4 regions of the Halomonas sp. A020 genome follow, and region 2 is predicted to be linked to each of the others. Evidence: predicted binding sites of a transcription regulator. Region 2 holds the regulator's gene; each other region holds the start of a gene.
What was found. The regulator sigma-54, encoded in region 2, starts transcription at its own class of promoters, with help from an activator protein. The targets are predictions, from matches to a motif close to TGGCACNNNNNTTGCTNT.
Positions count from the first base shown of each region.

Region 1: the regulator sigma-54 is predicted to act here: its motif matches at 2,023-2,040, upstream of urtA (urea ABC transporter substrate-binding protein).
Region 3: the regulator sigma-54 is predicted to act here: its motif matches at 2,211-2,228, upstream of glnL (nitrogen regulation protein NR(II)).
Region 4: the regulator sigma-54 is predicted to act here: its motif matches at 1,981-1,998, upstream of FRH_RS18400 (HAD-IIB family hydrolase).

Region 1 covers NZ_AP022850.1:992,114-996,617, reverse strand. Annotated here, with positions in the region: gene FRH_RS04575 (tripartite tricarboxylate transporter TctB family protein) at 1-257, shown strand, start outside; gene FRH_RS04570 (tripartite tricarboxylate transporter permease) at 306-1,805, shown strand; gene urtA (urea ABC transporter substrate-binding protein) at 2,185-3,537, shown strand; gene urtB (urea ABC transporter permease subunit UrtB) at 3,634-4,504, shown strand, end outside.
Region 2 covers NZ_AP022850.1:3,631,601-3,636,104, reverse strand. Annotated here, with positions in the region: gene ptsN (PTS IIA-like nitrogen regulatory protein PtsN) at 6-473, opposite strand; gene raiA (ribosome-associated translation inhibitor RaiA) at 478-786, opposite strand; gene FRH_RS17140 (RNA polymerase factor sigma-54) at 884-2,299, opposite strand; gene lptB (LPS export ABC transporter ATP-binding protein) at 2,405-3,163, opposite strand; gene lptA (lipopolysaccharide transport periplasmic protein LptA) at 3,177-3,671, opposite strand; gene lptC (LPS export ABC transporter periplasmic protein LptC) at 3,680-4,252, opposite strand; gene FRH_RS17120 (HAD hydrolase family protein) at 4,252-4,504, opposite strand, start outside.
Region 3 covers NZ_AP022850.1:1,527,993-1,532,496, reverse strand. Annotated here, with positions in the region: gene ntrC (nitrogen regulation protein NR(I)) at 1-1,085, opposite strand, end outside; gene glnL (nitrogen regulation protein NR(II)) at 1,082-2,140, opposite strand; gene FRH_RS07125 (DUF4124 domain-containing protein) at 2,347-2,889, opposite strand; gene glnA (glutamate--ammonia ligase) at 2,979-4,385, opposite strand.
Region 4 covers NZ_AP022850.1:3,912,877-3,917,380, forward strand. Annotated here, with positions in the region: gene FRH_RS18395 (glycosyl transferase) at 1-950, opposite strand, end outside; gene FRH_RS18400 (HAD-IIB family hydrolase) at 970-1,884, opposite strand; gene FRH_RS18405 (OmpA family protein) at 2,359-3,432, opposite strand; gene FRH_RS18410 (hypothetical protein) at 3,537-4,277, shown strand; gene FRH_RS18415 (FlgO family outer membrane protein) at 4,283-4,504, shown strand, end outside.

The DNA of each region.
Region 1 (4,504 bases), 1.3 Mb from region 2:
CCCGAGGTCCGCTCCTATTCACTCCCTGGGCACGCGTCATCGTGACGGCACTGGCCATTGCCGCCTATGCCTTCTTGCTGGTGCCGCTGGGTTTCGTGCTGGCCTCCACGCTGCTGAGCGTGGGGTTGACCGCCTATTACGGCTATCGACGCCATGGCGTCAACCTAGCGGCGTCGCTGGGCGTGGTACTGGCCCTTTACCTGACCATGACGCGGGTAATGGATGTTTATCTGCCCACCGGCGTACTGCCGTTCTAAGCAGGCGTGCAAGCGCACGCTTAGCAGGCTTTAACGAGAGACACTCCCATGGATGCCTTGAACAATCTGATGTACGGCTTTGGCATCGCGCTAGAGCCCATCAATATCGCCTACGTATTTGCCGGTGTGTTTGCCGGTACCATCATCGGCATGCTGCCCGGCCTAGGGCCGATCAGCGCGCTGGCCCTGATGATTCCGATTACCTTTGCCATGGAGCCCTCCTCCGGGTTGATTCTGATGGCCGGGGTCTACTACGGCGCCATCTTTGGCGGCTCGACCTCCTCCATCCTACTCAACGCCCCGGGCGTGGCGGGCACGGTGGCGACCTCCTTCGATGGCTACCCGATGGCCAAGCAGGGCATGGCGGGTAAGGCGCTGGCCATTGCCGCTTACGCCTCCTTCATCGGCGGCACGGTGTCGGTGATCTTTTTGATGCTGGTGGCCCCGCTGCTTTCCAAAGTGGCGGTGAGCTTTGGCCCGGCTGAGTACTTCGCCCTGATGGTGCTGGGCTTGACGGCGGTCGTATCACTGTCGGACAAGTCGCTGGTCAAAGGCCTGATTGCGGCGGTCGTCGGCGTGATGATTTCGATCGTCGGGATCGACACGCAAACCGGCACTGAGCGCTTTACCTTCGACTCGATCCAGCTGCTCGACGGTATCGACTTCCTGGTCGTGGCGCTGGGTATCTTCGCCCTGGCGGAAGTGTTCTACATGCTGCTACGCGGCGGCGGTGGTAAAGAAGTGCCACGCAACGTGATCGGCTCGCTGAAGCTGAGCCGTGGCGAAGTGAAGAAGATCGCTGGCCCCATCAGCCGCAGCTCCGTACTGGGCTTCTTTACCGGCGTATTGCCGGGGGCGGGCGCCACCATTGGCTCTTTCCTGGGCTATAGCATGGAGAAGCGCCTAGCGAAAGATGGCGACACCTTTGGCCAAGGCAACATCAAAGGCGTGGCCGCGCCGGAGGCGGCCAACAATGCCGCGTGTACCGGCTCGTTCGTACCGCTGCTGACGTTAGGCGTACCGGGCTCCGGCACGACGGCGGTGCTGTTGGGCGCGCTTCTGGTGATGGGCGTCACGCCTGGCCCAATGATGCTGGAGCAGCGCCCGGACGTGTTCTGGGGCGTGATTGCCAGTATGTATATCGGCAACATCTTCCTGCTGGTACTCAACCTGCCGCTGATTCCGCTGATCGCCAAAATCCTCGACCTGCCGCGTCCGCTGCTGCTGTCGATGATCCTGATCTTCTGCATGATCGGCGTTTACGGCATGAGCTTCAGCGTGTTCGATCTGCTGCTGCTACTGGGCTTTGGCCTGTTGGGCTTGGGTATGCGTCTGTTTGGCTTCCCCACCGCGCCGCTGATTCTGGCGCTGATCCTCGGCAACATCATGGAAGAGTCCATGCGCCGGGCGCTGCAGATCTCCGGCGGTGACTGGACCACCTTCATCGACAAGCCCATCTCGCTGGCGCTACTGGTGATTGCGGTGCTGTCGCTGGGTTTGCCGCTGCTCAAAAAGCGGCGCAACAAAGCGGCCACCGCTGCTAACTGACCCGCTATGGCGGAACCCTAAAGCGTCCTCGCGTCTGCGAGGACGCTTTTTTTTATGCTATATCACCGCCTGTGGTGCAAAGCATCTTGTTGGTGCATGACAACCGTGCATGCGCGCTACTGTATTGCGCTATTTTGGTGCTAAGTGGCCTGGAGCATGTTTTTTGTATACGGCTAAGTGGTTGATTGTGTTTTTAATCATGGTCTTTGTTCCACATTGGCGCACCCCTTGCAGTGTGTAGAGCGACGTGTGAAGAACGAGCAGCAACTCGCTACCCACGAGTGGACGCACCAAGTGCTCCGTCGCCTCGATAACGACAACGCTTGGCCGCGGTACCCCAAACACGAGCCCCAACCATAAGGGGCGCAAGGAGGTTCAAGTGACCACACTGCAGCGCAAGACACACCCTCGTACCCTTAGCCGTTTCGCTACTGCCTTGATCACCGCCGCCGTTATGGGCGCGAGCGCCCAAGCGGTCGCCCAAGATGACGACCCCATTAAAGTCGGTATTCTGCACTCGCTCTCTGGCACCATGGCCATCAGTGAATCCACCCTGAAAGACACCGTGGAAATGCTCATCGAGCAGCAGAACGAGGCCGGTGGCCTGTTGGGCCGTCAGCTAGAGGCCGTGGTGGTCGACCCTGCGTCCAATTGGCCGCTGTTTGCCGAACGCGCCCGTGAGCTGCTGGCCCAGGAAGAGGTGGATGTGATCTTCGGCAACTGGACCTCCGTCTCCCGTAAAGCGGTGCTGCCGGTGGTCGAAGAGCTCAACGGCCTGCTGTTCTACCCGGTGCAGTACGAGGGCGAAGAGTCGTCGGAAAACGTCTTCTACACCGGGGCTGCCCCTAATCAGCAGGCCATTCCTGCCGTGGAGTATTTGATCAACGAAGTGGGCATCGAGCGCTTCGCGCTGATCGGTACCGACTACGTCTACCCGCGCACCACCAACCGCATCTTAGAAGCCTTCCTGAAAGATGAGCACGGCGTGGCGGAAGAGGACATCATGGTCAACTACACGCCCTTCGGCCACTCGGATTGGCAGAACATCGTCTCCGAAATCCGCCGCTTTGGCGAAGAGGGTAAGCCCACCGCCGTGATCTCTACCATTAACGGCGACGCCAACGTGCCGTTCTACCGCGAGCTGGCTAACCAGGGTATCGACGCCGCCGACATTCCGGTCATCGCCTTCTCGGTGGGCGAGCAGGAACTGTCCGGTATCGATACCGCGCCGTTGGTGGGCCACCTGGCCGCCTGGAACTACTTCATGAGCGTGGATACCGACGCCAACTATGACTTCATCGATGCCTGGATCGAGCATACCGGTGACGAGATGTCGGTGACCAACGACCCCATGGAAGCGCACTACATCGGCTTCAACATGTGGACCGAAGCGGTGCGTAAAGCGGGTACCACCGACGTGGACGCGGTGAAAGACGCGATTATCGGCGTGACCGTGCCGAACCTCTCCGGCGGCTATGCGGCGATGATGCCCAACCACCACATCACCAAACCGGTGCTGATTGGCGAAGTTCAGGATAACGGGCAGTTCGATATCGTTTGGCAAACGCCCTCTACCGTGGCCGGTGATGCGTGGTCGGACTACCTACCGGGCTCCCGCGACCTGATCGCCGATTGGCGCAAGCCCATGGAGTGCGGCAACTTCAACGTTGTGAACGGCTCGTGCGGGGGTAGCACCGCCGCAGAAGAAGCCGAAGCAGCGCTCGCCGAGTAACGCTCGCCGGGTAATCCTTGCCCCTACTGTGCCTGTTTATCGGTGCAGTAGGGGAGCACGCTATCTCCCCCCTTCGATCACCAAAGGAAGAACCCCATGAGGCGTTTCCTTTCCTTGGGGCTACTGTGTCTGATGCTACTCGGCACCGCCGTGACGGCGCAGGCACAAAGCAGCTCCTCGAACCCCGATGACCAAGCAGCCCTTGCGCTACTCAGCGCGCTGGATGTGGACTCCTACCGCGATAAAGGCGACGCCATTACCGCCATTTTACAAAGCGACGACGAGCGCGCACGCGACTGGCTGCAGGCGCTGCTGGATGGCCGCCTGCAGCGCACCGACGATGGCCGCTTCGTGCTGGTGCTGGATAATCGCGGCCGCGACTGGCCGGTGGCCGATGCGCTGACCAACGAGCCGCTGGGCGACATGTCTCGCCGCGACTTGGACCGCATCGGCATCAACAATGCGCTGCGTAACCAGCTGCGTAGCGCCATTGCCGTGGTGGATCTCTACTCCCCCAACGTCGAGCGCCGCCGCACCTCCGCCGACCGTCTGCTGGGTGAAGTGGACGGCGAACTGGCCGAGACGTTGGCACCGGTGATTGCCGACGCAGAGGATGAGTACGTGCGCACACGCTTGGCGCAAGCGGTGGCGATATACCGCGCGGAACAGGGTGAGATGGCAGGCGTAGAAGCCCTCTCCGGCAGCCTACACCCGCGAGCTCGCGTGGCGCTGGGCCGTGCGGCGAACAGCGACGACGCTGTTGTTGCCGATGCAGCAACAGCGGCGCTGGCTGGCATTGAGCAGCAACTCAAGATCAACCGCGGCCTGGAGACGCTCTACTTCGGCTTGAGCCTGGGCTCGGTGCTGGTGCTGGCAGCCATTGGCCTGGCGATTACCTTTGGCGTTATGGGCGTGATCAACATGGCCCACGGCGAGCTGATGATGCTGGGCGCTTACACCACTTGGA
Region 2 (4,504 bases):
ATCTGTTACGCAGCTTGTTCGCGTATCTTGGCCGTTATCAGCGTCAACAGTTCTTTTTGGCTGCCTGCTTTGCGCAGCTGTTGGCGAGTATCGGCGTCGTTCATGATCGTCGCGACTTGTCCGAGCAAAGCAAGGTGCGTGTCATCGGCTTCTTCAGGCACCAGCAAAACGAACACGAGATCGACCGGGTCCCCATCGATGGCATCGAAATCGACGGGTTCCGCCAGTTTCAAAAAGCCAGCAATGGGGGCACTGCAGTGTGGGCTTCTTGCGTGGGGAATGGCAACACCGTTGCCAATCCCCGTGCTGCCAAGACGCTCGCGCCCAATCAAACGACTGAACACTTCTTGGCTGTCAAGGCTGGGCGTGTTTTGGGCGATGAAGGTGCTGAAAAACTCCAGCACCCGCTTTTTGCTGCCCCCGGGTACGTCATAAAGCACGCGCTCCGGGGGGAGAATGGTTTCCAACGTCATTGAGTTAACGCACGCCTGCGCCTTGAGCGCGAGCTTGTGCTTTTTCCTTGTGTTTGACGAGTTGACGATCGATTTTGTCCGCAAGGGCATCGATGGCAGCATACATATCGTTATCGAGTGCCTCGGCATGAAGGTCAGCACCGGCGGCATGTAGCGTGCACGTTGCCTGCTGGCGCTCCTTTTCGACAGATAAGGTCACTTGTACCGTGGTGATATTGTCGTAGTGTCGTTCGACGCGTTCCAGCTTTTCGTTAACGTAGTCACGCAAGGCGTCAGTCAGTTCAACGTGATGACCAGTGATGTTTACTTGCATTGACGTGCTCCTTATCCATCGGGCTGTACTTCGATTGTAACCCTTTTTACGCTATTGCAAAGCCCTTGCGGTGAGTTTGTCACGACCAAGCGTTTAACTAGCGTAAACGGCGGCGCTCGCTCGAAGAGGGAATGCCCATCGACTCGCGATATTTCGCGACGGTACGTCGTGCCACGCTTATTCCGCCCTCTTCGAGAAGCGTCACCAAGCGACTATCGGAGAGCGGTTTGCCTGAGGGCTCCTCTTGAATGAGCTTTTTGATACGTGCGCGAATGGCCGTGCTCGAGTGGCTGTCGCCGCCGTCTTGGCCACTGACTTGACTGGAGAAAAAGTATTTCAACTCGAACACGCCACGCGGTGTATGAATGAACTTCTGTGTCGTCACGCGTGAGATGGTCGACTCATGCATCTCTACGGCTTCGGCGATGTCGGCCAAGATCAGTGGCTTCATGGCCTCTTCGCCGTGCTCTAGAAAGCCAATTTGGCGAGCGATGATTTCACGCCCCACGCGCAGCAAGGTGTCATTGCGGCTAGAGAGGCTTTTGATCAGCCAGCGCGCTTCTTGAAGGTGCTCTTTCAAGAACTGGTTGTCCTGGCTCTTGTCGGCGCGTTTGATCAAGCTGGCGTAGTCGGGTTGGATGCGTAGCCGTGGAAGAGCGTCCGGGTTGAGCTCTAAATGCCAGCCTTCGTTGTCATGGCGCACGACCAGATCGGGAGTGATGTAGCTATCGTCGGTCACGCCGTAGGCGCTGCCGGGTCGGGGATCGAGGCTGCGAATTAATCGAATGACGTCATCCAGCTGTTCATCGTCCAGGCTCAAACGGCGCTTGAGGAGGCGCATATCGTCTTTGCCTAGCGCCTCCAAAAACTGTCGTACCAGCCGTTTGGCTGGCATCAATAGCGGGGTGTCTTCCGGCAACGCAGCAAGTTGAAGCATCAGACATTCGCGCAGGTCGCGAGCGAACACGCCGGTCGGCTCGAACTGCTGCAAGCGCAGTAGGGTATTTTCCACTTCCCGTTGGCTCAAGCCGTCATGACCTTGTGCTTTGAGCCCTTCACGAATGTCGTTGAGCGGCTGGGTAAGATAACCATTGGCGTCCAGCGCATCGATCAGGCTCTCCGCAATTGCATATTCCCGTGAGCTGACATCGGTCATGGCCAGTTGCCACAGCAAATGGCCATGCAGGCTTTGGCCAGCGGCTTGGCGCTCGAAGTCGGGTCCTTCGCTACCACCGCTCAGACTGCCCATGTCTTGGTAGGTGTCCGACCAGTCGCTGTCGACGGAGAGTTCGTTGGGAATGCTGTCAGACCACTCGGCCTCTTGCGGCTCGCTGACTGCCTGTTCCCCAAACTCGTCCTCTTGCTCGAGCATAGGGTTGGCGTCAAGTGCTTGCTGAATTTCTTGACGGAGGTCCAGCGTAGAGAGCTGCAGCAGGGCAATGGCCTGTTGCAGCTGGGGTGTCATGGTCAGCTGTGTGCCGATACGCAATTGGAGAGAAGCTTTCATGACCATCTGAGAACCACTCGTTAATCAGAAAGCTCCACCCTAGAGCGAGTTATGGCTAGGTGCAAGTGCAATAAGCATGCCACTAAAAGAAAAGTTTGGTCAGGCCTCGGTTTAGAGCCGGAAATCAGCGCCCAGATAGACGTCGCGGACCTTTTGGTTATTGAGAATCTCCTGGGCGTTTCCACTGGCGATGATGTGGCCATCGCCAACGATGTAGGCGATATCGCAAATATCCAGGGTTTCACGCACGTTGTGGTCGGTGATCAAGACGCCGATGTGGCGTTTTTTGAGTGCGCGGATAATGGTTTTGATTTCGCCGACCGAAATAGGGTCGACCCCTGCAAAGGGTTCGTCGAGTAGAATGAACGCGGGCTCGGTGGCCAGCGACCGCGCGATCTCTACTCGACGGCGCTCGCCTCCTGAGAGGCTCATGCCTAGGTTGTCACGAATATGGGTGATATGAAAATCTTCGAGCAGTGACTCCAGGCGAGCTTCTCTGGCACTGCGATCGAGCGTTTTGCGCGTCTCGAGGATGGCCATGATGTTATCGGCTACCGAGAGCTTGCGAAAAATGGAGGCCTCTTGGGGAAGATACCCAATGCCTGCCATGGCGCGTTCGTGCATGGGCGCGTGGGTCAAATCCAGATCGTCGATACCCACATTGCCCGCATCGGATTTGACCAGTCCGACGATCATGTAAAACGAGGTGGTTTTACCGGCTCCATTGGGGCCCAACAGTCCAACGACACTGCCCTGGGCGATTTCCAGGTTGATGTCCTTGACGACACGGCGGCGTTTGTAGCTCTTCGCTAGGTGGTGGGCGTAGAGCGTTTTGACAGGTGCGGAATCTGCAGACGTTGATGCTGCCACGTGTGGGCGCTCCCTATTGTTCCGGCTGAAGGGTCATGCGAATGCGCTGGTTGTCGCTACCGTTCACGTCGGAGCGAGCTTGCACCACTTCCTGGTCGATGAAGTACTCCAGGCGGCCCCCTTGAAAGCGGTCGCCTTGCTGGGTCAGTTCGGCTTGGTCGATCAGCTCCACGCGGCGTTCGGCGACATGATAGATGATGCGCCGTGCCCAACCTTCCATGGGGGTCTCCTGGTCGTCGAGACGATTGCGCAAGTAGGCACGCTCACCCGTGGCAATGGCTTGAGAAAGTTCCCCTGCATCATTGCGCTGAATCTCGACGCGTTCGCCGCGCAATTGCATTTCGCCTTGACGAATATCCACGTTACCTGAGTAAACTGCGGTGCCCGCGCGCTGGTCGAGGTCCAGGCGGTCGGCTTCTACTTCGATGGGTGCTTGGCTTTGCGCCATGGCAGCCGTCGCCAGCGGTAGCGTTAAAGCAAAGAGGGTGCTGCGGAGAGAGGCATTCATCGCGACTCCTAGGGGGTACGAGTGGCCGGCGGATGCACGCCGCGCACGTTGTTGGTCAGGCGGACCTGGCTGTCATCCAGCCAAACGTCCATGCGGGAAGCTTCCATACGCTGAGGGGGCTGCTGCAACAGCACGGGCGTAGTGCTCCAGGCGTGGCGGGTCACGCCATCGTAGTTGAGTTGCTGTGTATCGAGCTGCCAACCCTCTTCAGGCGCGAGCAGCCGGGCAGACCCGCGCAGCGTCAAGGCCTGAGTATCGGTATTCAGGGTGCCGGTATCCGCGGTCGCCAACCACTCCCGCTGTTCGCTATCGAACAGCGTAGCACGTGGCGACACGACATCTGTCATGGCCGTTTGAGGTGTATGCACTAGCCGGGGAGTGACCAGCGACTGCTGAATCGTCCCCGATTCCCCAAATAGGGTGATTTCGGCATTCTCTAATACATGACCTGGCTCCTGAGCGCGCGCTTGCTCGTCGATATCTCGCTCTTGGGCGCTGCGCGGGTCGAGCCAAACCAAAAGCATGCCCAGGACGACGACCAGTGCCGTTACCCAAACTCGTTTTCTGAGCTTTACGCCCATCATGAGTGCCTGTGAAGATAGGTGTCGAGTACGGCATCCCAATGCCCTTGGGAGGTGAGCAGCGTATCGCAAATTTCACGCACCGCGCCGTGCCCGCCCAGCCGTTCGGTGATCCAATCGGCGTGGGTATGCATATAATCGGGTGCATTGGGGACCGTGATGCCAACGCCTGCGCGCTTGATGGGTGCCAAGTCTGGCAGGTCGTCCCCGCAGTAAGCGACTTGTTCGAGCGTAATATCCAGCCGCTGGCAG
Region 3 (4,504 bases), 1.9 Mb from region 2:
ACGTTACCGGGCCACGGCAGGCGGGTCAGATGCGATTCTGCTTCGGGGGTCAATACTTTAATGTCGGTGGACAACTCCTTGGCGGCTTCGGCCAAAAAGTGCCGGGTGAGGCGTGGAATATCCTCGCGCCGCTCGGCCAAACGCGGAAGATGGACACGAATCACGTTCAGGCGGTGAAACAAGTCTTCACGAAAGCGCCCATCGTCGACGAGTGATTCAAGGTTCTGGTGCGTTGCCGCGATGATCCGTACATCGACGTTCACCGGCGTATGCCCGCCCACCCGATAAAACTCGCCATCGGCCAGCACGCGCAGTAGGCGGGTTTGCGTTTCGGCGGGCATGTCGCCGATCTCATCGAGAAACAGCGTGCCGCCATTGGCCTGCTCGAAACGCCCCTGGCGCTGCTGCGCAGCACCAGTAAACGCGCCTTTCTCGTGGCCGAACAGTTCTGATTCGATCAAATCGCGCGGAATCGCCGCCATATTCAAGGCAATGAACGGCTTTCCCGAGCGCGGACTATGCTGATGCAGCGCCTGGGCCACGCGCTCCTTGCCCGTACCCGACTCACCGTTGATCAGTACCGTGATATGCGAATGGGAGAGCCGTCCAATCGCCCGGAAGACCTCTTGCATAGCCGGCGCTTCACCGATGATCTCGGCGCTAAGACCTTCCGGCACACTCACCGGCCGCTGCCGTTCACGCGCATGGGCAACGGCCCGGCGCACCAGCGCGAGCGCTTCATCCACATCGAACGGCTTGGGCAAGTACTCGAATGCCCCGCCTTGATAGGAGGCGACAGCGCTGTCGAGATCGGAGTGCGCGGTCATGACGATCACAGGCAAATCCGGATGGGCATCACGCACCCGTGCCATTAAATCCAACCCGTCGATGCCCGGCATACGGATATCGGTGACCAGCACATCCGGCGGGCTCTCCAGCAAGCGTGCGAGCGCCGTATCGGCACGCTCGATACACTCGACCTCCAGATCGGGTTGCGCCAGAGCGCGCTCCAATACCCAGCGGATAGCGCGGTCATCATCGACAATAACCACTCGTGCAACATCGGTACGTGTCGCCTCAGTCATGACGCTTCTCCGGTGCAATTAATGACCAATGGAATCAGTAAACGAAATTCGGTGTGTCCGGGACGAGAGTCGCATTCGATCAATCCTTGATGTTGGTGCAGTATTGACTGGGCAATCGATAGCCCCAGACCGCTCCCTTCTGCGCGGCCGGAGACCATCGGGTAAAAAAGGGTGTCGCGTAGCGACTCGGGGATGCCAGGACCGTTATCGATGATGCCGACTTCGCTCACCAGGCGGTGCCGCTCGGCTCCCAAAGTGAATTGGCGGCGCGCACGGGTACGCAGTGTCAGTTCGGGCGCGGGCGTACCTGCATCGCTCATGGCTTGCACCGCGTTGCGGGCCACGTTGAGCACTGCTTGGATCATCTGCGCCTCATCACCGGACAGGTCCGGTAGGCTCGGGTCATAGTCGCGGCTGACGACCACATGAGGATGCTCGGCGATCAGCAGCGCCCTTACGCGCTCCAACACTTTATGAATGTTGACCGGCTCATGCTTGACGATACGGTTCGGCCCTAGCATGGAGTCGACCAAGTCACGCAAGCGGTCAACTTCTTCCACGATGATATGGGTAAACTCGCGCAGGGCCGGGTCATCCAGGTCTCGCTCTAACAGCTGCGCGGCACCGCGAATGCCCCCTAGCGGATTTTTCACCTCGTGGGCCAACCCCCGCGCCAGCACTTTGATGGTTTCTTGGCGGGTGGTAAGGGCCTCCTCTCGGGAGATTTGCATCAACCGATCCCGCGGCTCGACTTCCAACAGCAGCTCGTCGGCCGACAGCGGTGTCACGGTGTAATCGACGGTCAGCGGCTCGCTATTTAGCGGCGTGATACGCGCTTCACGCTGTGTATAGGGATGAAACGCATCGCGTGCTTTGGCCAGCACGTCGTCGATGCTTTCGTCACCGCCCAGCAGCGTATCGAGACTGATCCCCTGTACGCGGCTAAAGCTCACGGCCAGCAGCGCTTCCGCCGCTGGGTTCATCCAGCGAACGCGGAGCTCACCGTCGAGCAGCAGGACTGCTGTGGTGAGGTGTTCGAGTAAGCGCTGATACATGGCGTGTCCTGAAACGTCGCTTCGATCAATACACATGGCACTGATCCATCAAAAGAGGTATGCGAGAGGATCTGCAAAAAGCGCGCCAATTCGGCGCAAGCGGCCGCATGCACGGCTTGTGGGCAGATAGCGGGGGTATGGCGGGCGTTAATAGCGCAATGAACCGATAAACGCGCCGCCTCAATGCACCATTATAGTGCACTCGATTAGTCAGTGATAAAAATAGTCACCGGATCGGTGCGGTGCTGCACACGGCCCTGGCTATCCAACAGCTCCGCATGAATATGGTGCGCTCCCACAGGTAACCCCGCCAGCCAGAAGGCGTCGCTATGCAGGGCGGATTGGCTCAGCTCGCCATTCACCCTCAGTTGAATTTGGTGGTCGTCCCGCAGTGGCGGCACCACCTGCACTTCCACGGGCGTCATGCCGCCCCGAACGGCGCTGCTGTTCGCCGGGTTGACGATGGTAAAGCGGTCATAAGGCATAAACGGTTGCCCAGGATGGCTCTGAGTGCGGCTCGGGGTTCGGCTGTCAGGTGGGGCAGAGCGCACCGTCGTCACGCTGGGCAGCGGTGCCAACGTGACGGCTTCACCGCCACGTTCTGGGTTGTCGGTAAACGTCACCTTGCCCTGGGCGTCCACCACGCGATACACCGTTTGCCCCAGCGCCGCGCTTACCCACAGCCCCAATAGCAGCGCAGCACCTGTGGACAATCCTCTTGCATAGCGCACGTGCCAGCGACGGATCATGACGTCTTCCTCCCTTTTCCTTTCCTCGCCTCAACGAAAAAACCCCGCCGAGGCGGGGTTTTCAGGCTAACGACACCTCAAGGGTGATCTTAGCAGCTGTAGTACATGTCGAACTCGATCGGGTGAGTCGTCATGCGAATACGCTCGACGTCTTCCATCTTCAGTTCGATGTAGGCATCGATCATGTCGTCGGTGAACACGCCGCCTTCGGTCAAGAACGCACGGTCAGCGTCGAGCGCTTCCAGGGCTTGATCCAGGCTGTTGGCCACGGTCGGGACGGACTTGCCTTCCTCGGGCGGCAGGTCGTACAGGTTCTTGTCCATGGCATCGCCAGGATGGATCTTGTTCTTGATACCGTCGATACCCGCCATCAGCATCGCCGCGAACGCCAGGTAGGGGTTGGCGGTCGGGTCGGGGAAGCGCGTCTCGACACGCTTGCCTTTCGGGCTAGCGGTGTACGGAATACGGATGGACGCAGAACGGTTACGGGCGCTGTAGGCCAGCATGACCGGCGCTTCGAAACCCGGCACCAGACGCTTGTACGAGTTGGTAGAGGCGTTGGTGAAGGCGTTCAGCGCGCGAGCGTGCTTGATGATACCGCCAATGTAGTACAGCGCCATTTCGGACAGGCCCGCGTACTCGTCGCCAGCGAACTGGTTCTGGCCATCTTTCCAGAACGACTGGTGGACGTGCATGCCCGAGCCGTTGTCGCCCACCAGCGGCTTCGGCATGAAGGTCGCGGTCTTGCCATAAGCGTGCGCCACGTTGTGGATCACGTACTTCATTTCCTGAACTTCGTCGGCTTTCTTCACCAGCGTGTTGAACTTCACGCCGATTTCGTTCTGACCGGCGTTCGCCACTTCGTGGTGGTGAACTTCGACGGTCTGACCGATCGCTTCCAGGGTGTTACACATCGCACCACGGATATCGTGGAAGCTGTCGACCGGGGGTACCGGGAAGTAGCCGCCTTTCACGCGCGGACGGTGGCCCAAGTTGCCGCCTTCTACCTGGTTGCTGGTCGCCCATGCGCCTTCGTCAGAGGTGATTTTGTACATGGCGCCTTGAATGTCGGCTTTCCAGTGCACCTCATCGAAGATGAAGAATTCCGGCTCCGGACCGAAGAAGGCAGTGTCACCCAGGCCAGTCGACTGCAGGTAGGCTTCGGCGCGCTTGGCGATGGAGCGCGGGTCGCGATCGTAGCCCTGCATAGTGGCAGGCTCGATGATGTCGCAACGCAGAATCAGTGTGGCATCTTCGGTGAAGGGGTCGAGGAAGGCGGTACCGTCTTCCGGACGCAGGATCATGTCAGACTCGTTGATGCCCTTCCAGCCGTTGATGGAAGAACCATCGAACATCTGGCCGTTTTCAAAAAACTCTTCGTTCACGTCGCGTGCCGGTACGGTGACGTGCTGCTCTTTACCGCGCGTGTCGGTGAAACGCAGATCTACCCACTTAACATCATGTTCTTCGATTAGCGCGAGAGTCTTGGCTGACATAGTGTCCTCCGGTATGAGCGTGGCTTAAAGCGTGTAACTGTAAGCGATCGATAAAGGTGTTATTCAACAAATCGTTCAACACGCGGCTGCATGTGGCGCGTTTGTCTTTTTTGTTCGCT
Region 4 (4,504 bases), 280 kb from region 2:
GTGCGGAAGTCTTCACTGCTAAAGCTCACTCCTTGCGTCGCTAACTTGCGATACAGGGCCTTGGCGATGTCCAAGCTCATTCGGTTCAGGCCACCGGTAGCATCCCCCTCGCTGACGGGTTGATGCTTGTGGTCATAGGCATCGGCAATATCCACCTGACATAGTTGACGATGAGAGTAGTTACGCTGGAGTTCGGACAGCACGCCGATTTCAAGCCCCCAGTCGGCGGGAATACGAATGCCTTCCAGCACGTCGCTGCGCATTGCAAACTCGCCCGAGAGCGGATAACGAAAGCTATCCAAATAATCCAGATAAGGCAGCGGCCCGCATACGGTCTTGAGCGCCCGCAGCAGCGGCGTCACCATCAACCGCGACACGCGGCCATTCAACTTTCCTTCGGCAATACGAGGGTAATACCCTTTACAGAAGCTGTAGTTGAAGCGCGGATGCGCCACGGGATACATGAGCCGCGCCAGCAAGCTACGGTCATAGGTGAGAATATCGCAGTCGTGTAGGCCTACCACCGATGAACGGCCGGAGGCCAATACGTATCCCGCGCAGTACCACACGTTGCGTCCTTTGCCGGGCTCTAGTGCGCCCAGGCCGTGGCTCTCCAGCTCGGCATCGAGTTCGCGCAAACGTGGGCCGTCGTTCCATAAAATGCGCGTGTGCTGAGGCAAACGGGAGAAAAACTCGCGGGCATACAAAAACTGTTCACGGTCGGCACGATCCAGGCCGATCACGATTTCATTGAGATACGGCACCTTTACCAACTCATCGACGATCGCCGATAGCGCGGGTCCCTCCAACTCGGAAAACAGCGACGGCAGGATGAGCCCCATCGGTCGACGGTTGGCGAACTGGCTTAGCTCTTGCTCGAGCGCCTCGACCGGGCGACGGGTAAGATTATGAAAATCGGTGATGACGCCGTTTTGATGGAAGTCACTCATACGCGAACCTCTTGATGGGTTAGGCCGTGACGGCTAGCAGTACTGGGGCCGCCGCTAGTCGGCGGTCGTCTCGCCCCCACCAGTAGGCCACCCCCTCGGCCCAGCCGGCGGGTCCGGCCGCTCGAGTGCGATACAGCGCTTCATTCGACGGGGTGACGGCCAGTTCGTGGCACCCTTTGATGACCACGGCCTGATCGACCGCCTCGAGCATGGATATATCGTTGGGGCCATCGCCCAGGCCTAGAGATAGCGGCGGACGGCCGCGCAGCGCAGTAAAGCGCTTGATGAGCCAATCGACGGCGCTGCCTTTATCCGAAGCGTTGCCCATTACATGCCAAAAACGCCCACCTTGAGTCAGCATCAGGCCGTCGCCCTCTAGCGCTAAGCGGAAATTTTTTAGGGCAGTGTCGTCGTCTTGCCAGATGAGCGGCTCGCTGCCTTCGCGCTGTCGGGCAGCTCTCGCGCGCGTCTCATCCAATCCCGTCAGCGACATGACCTCAGTGATATCGAGCTCGCTCATTCGAGTGAAACGCACGCCCAGCCGCGTGCGCCACACGTTCAGTCGCGCGCGGATGAACCCAACGTCCACGCCGGTGTGCTTGACGACCACCCCATCTCGACCGCTACCAGGGCGATCCAGCCGCGCATGGCACCAGCCTGGGGGCAAGCCAATCACTGCGCCGTTTTCCGCTACGAATGGCGTTGCGGTCAGGCCCAGCGACTCACGCAACGTCACTAGTTCGGCACGGGTTTTGCTGGTCACCGGAATCACCGGCACGCCCAGCTGTTTCAGGCGTGCGAGCCAAGGTGCTGCAGGCGAAAAATCGTAGCTATGATGATCGAGCAGCGACCCGTCGAGATCGGTCACCACCAAACGTGGTGTCAGCGCCGGATCAGGGCTTCCAAGAGGCTGGAGAGGAAGACTCGCCAACATGGGAGGAGTCTGTGTCGTGCGGGAGTGTTCGTTCATGGCGCCACCTTATCGCAATCTGAAAAGCCGTTACTCAGGCGTCGTTCTCAGATAAGCAATAAAGCAGAATGTGTGCCAACACTATTTATATAAAATAAATCAAAAACTTAAAAAAGAATCGGCATGACCGATTACGAGAGCACCAAAATAGAGCACCTAAAATGCACTAACATAGTGCGGTTTAGGGCGTCATAAACAACCCCAGTCGTGAAATATCTAGTCGTGAAATACCTGTAAAAAAGTTGCACAAGGCCTTGGCAAACGCTCGCAAATAGCTATACTCGAATTGTACCCACTGACAACCTTGTACACCCCCTCACCTGATGTCAGTGGGCTGCAGTGAGCCAAGCCCTTTCATGCCCGCCTCCCCCGGCGGGCTTTTTTTTCAGCTCACTCCTCCCACACGCTCATTTAGTACATCCCCCTTCGACGAAAACATCACTCTACGTGAATGACGACTTCGACACGGCGATTACGCGCCCTACCCTCTGCGGTGCTGTTGTCTTCGAGCGGCTGCGTCGCGGCTAACCCCACGGCTCGCAAGCGCTCTGCAGCAACGCCAGCCGCTTCCAAGGCTTCGACGATGGCGATGGCACGGGCGCTGGAGAGTGCCCAATTGGACGAAAATTCCGGGGTGTTGATAGTTTGGCTATCGGAGTGGCCTTCGACCCACACCTCCCCCTCGTAACGCTGGATCGTTTCCAACAGACTACCCACCAGCGAGGCACCTCCCTGGGTCAGTTCGGCGGTTGCCGAAGGGAACAGCAGCCTATCTTGCACCCTCAGACTAATTCCCTCTGCCACACGCGAGACTTCGACACCCTCCAGGTTGGGTAAGTAAGGCGAGGTATCGACCCGTTCAGCGAGGTTGTCCATCAGCGCAAGCGCGCCACTGATTGCCTCATCGCTCACCTCGCGGACGTTCACCGGCGGCCGGTCCGTGAGCAGCACCATATAATCGGCCAAAGGCAGTGCCTCCGACGGTGCTTCTACCTGGACCAGTGGCGTGGGCAACCGGGGAAGCGGCTGTGACAGAGAGGGAGACGGCCGCCTGGCCTGGCGACTGTCCGTCAGCGATGCGACCAGGTTCCACTCTGAACTGGGCTCTGCATCGGCATCAGCGGGAAGCGCCAATAAGGGCGGCGCGCTGGGCGAACGTGCGACGCGTGGCGGCAGTCCTGCAACACCCAATGCGGCGCTGATCGCCATGGGGTCGAGCTCACCCGGCACCACTGTCGGCATCAGCGGACGTGACTGGCGCCGCTCCTCCAGCAGGGTTGGCAAAGGCACTTCCAATGGTGTCGTATGGGCCGTGCTTGTGTCCGCTACTGGCTCGTCAGGGGCCCAATTGGGACCCGTGACGCCGGCGGCGGCGATAATGATGACGAACAGCGCGACGAGGAGCGTCATGATATCGATATAGCTAATCATCCATCCGCTGTTGCTATCGTCCTCAGGGTATGTCGATAGCAGCGAATCATGACGCGGGCCGCTACGGTGGTCCTCAAGCATGGGGGTGATTACTCATTCAAGTTTTTAACCTCGTGGCCGATCTATGCTAAGCATGGCAAACTAGTCTATCAAAAAGCCGATTAGTAGCGATAAGGAACTACCAGGTGCGCACTCGTCCTATGACACACCCCATTGCCCGTTATTTACGCCCCGTTGGCCTGGGACTTGCGAGCCTGATGCTCAGCGGCTGTTTTTACGCCAGCACTTCCCAAGCGCCCATTGCTACGACATACCCCTATTCGGAACAGCAAAAGATGCAGGCAGCCCAGCATTGGGAGGTCCTTGCACAGCATGAAGCCGCGGGCATTTTATCCAGCGAACGAGTGCGTTTTCGCGACTTGCACATTGCGGCGCCGGAGCATGAGCAGTACGGCTCCTATTACAGTGGCGGGGAATTCGAGCGTGGCTTTAGAACACTGCTAACCAGCGAGCTCGTATCCGGCGGCGGTAGCGTCACGACACAGCCACGTGCCAACGGCGCCACGATTCAAATCGATGTGGAAGTCGTCGAGCACCGAGATCGTGGCTATACACGACCACCCTTTGGCGCTTACACGGCCTTAGCGAGCGGCATCGCGGTGGCCAGTATTCCTTTAGGTAACTGGAGTGAACCAGCACTTGCGCTCATCCCAGCGGCGATGGTGGCCGATACCACCAGCGGTAGCTGGACACCCAAAGGCAATGAAGAAATCATCATCACCACCCAGATAGTGGAACAGGATCAAATCCTCTACTCCTCCTCCAATATCTATTACATTAACTCGGGTGATCGCCGCCAATACGCCCCGCATCGGGTACCTAGAACGCCTACGACGTCGACTGTTTCTATCACTGATACTTGGTAATGTTTATGTCTCTACGCTCAATCTTTGCGTTACCGTCGATGCGCCTGCTTCGCACTGACATGTTGGCTACGCTTTGCATGACGCTACTGCTGGCAGGCTGCGCTAACCTAGGCAATAGCGCCCAACCTCAAGAACCAGAACCAGACTTGTCAGAGCTCGCCCATGAAGCGGCGCAGCGGATGGTCGCTAACAATCCTGACTTGACTCGCTATAGCCCGATGATTGCA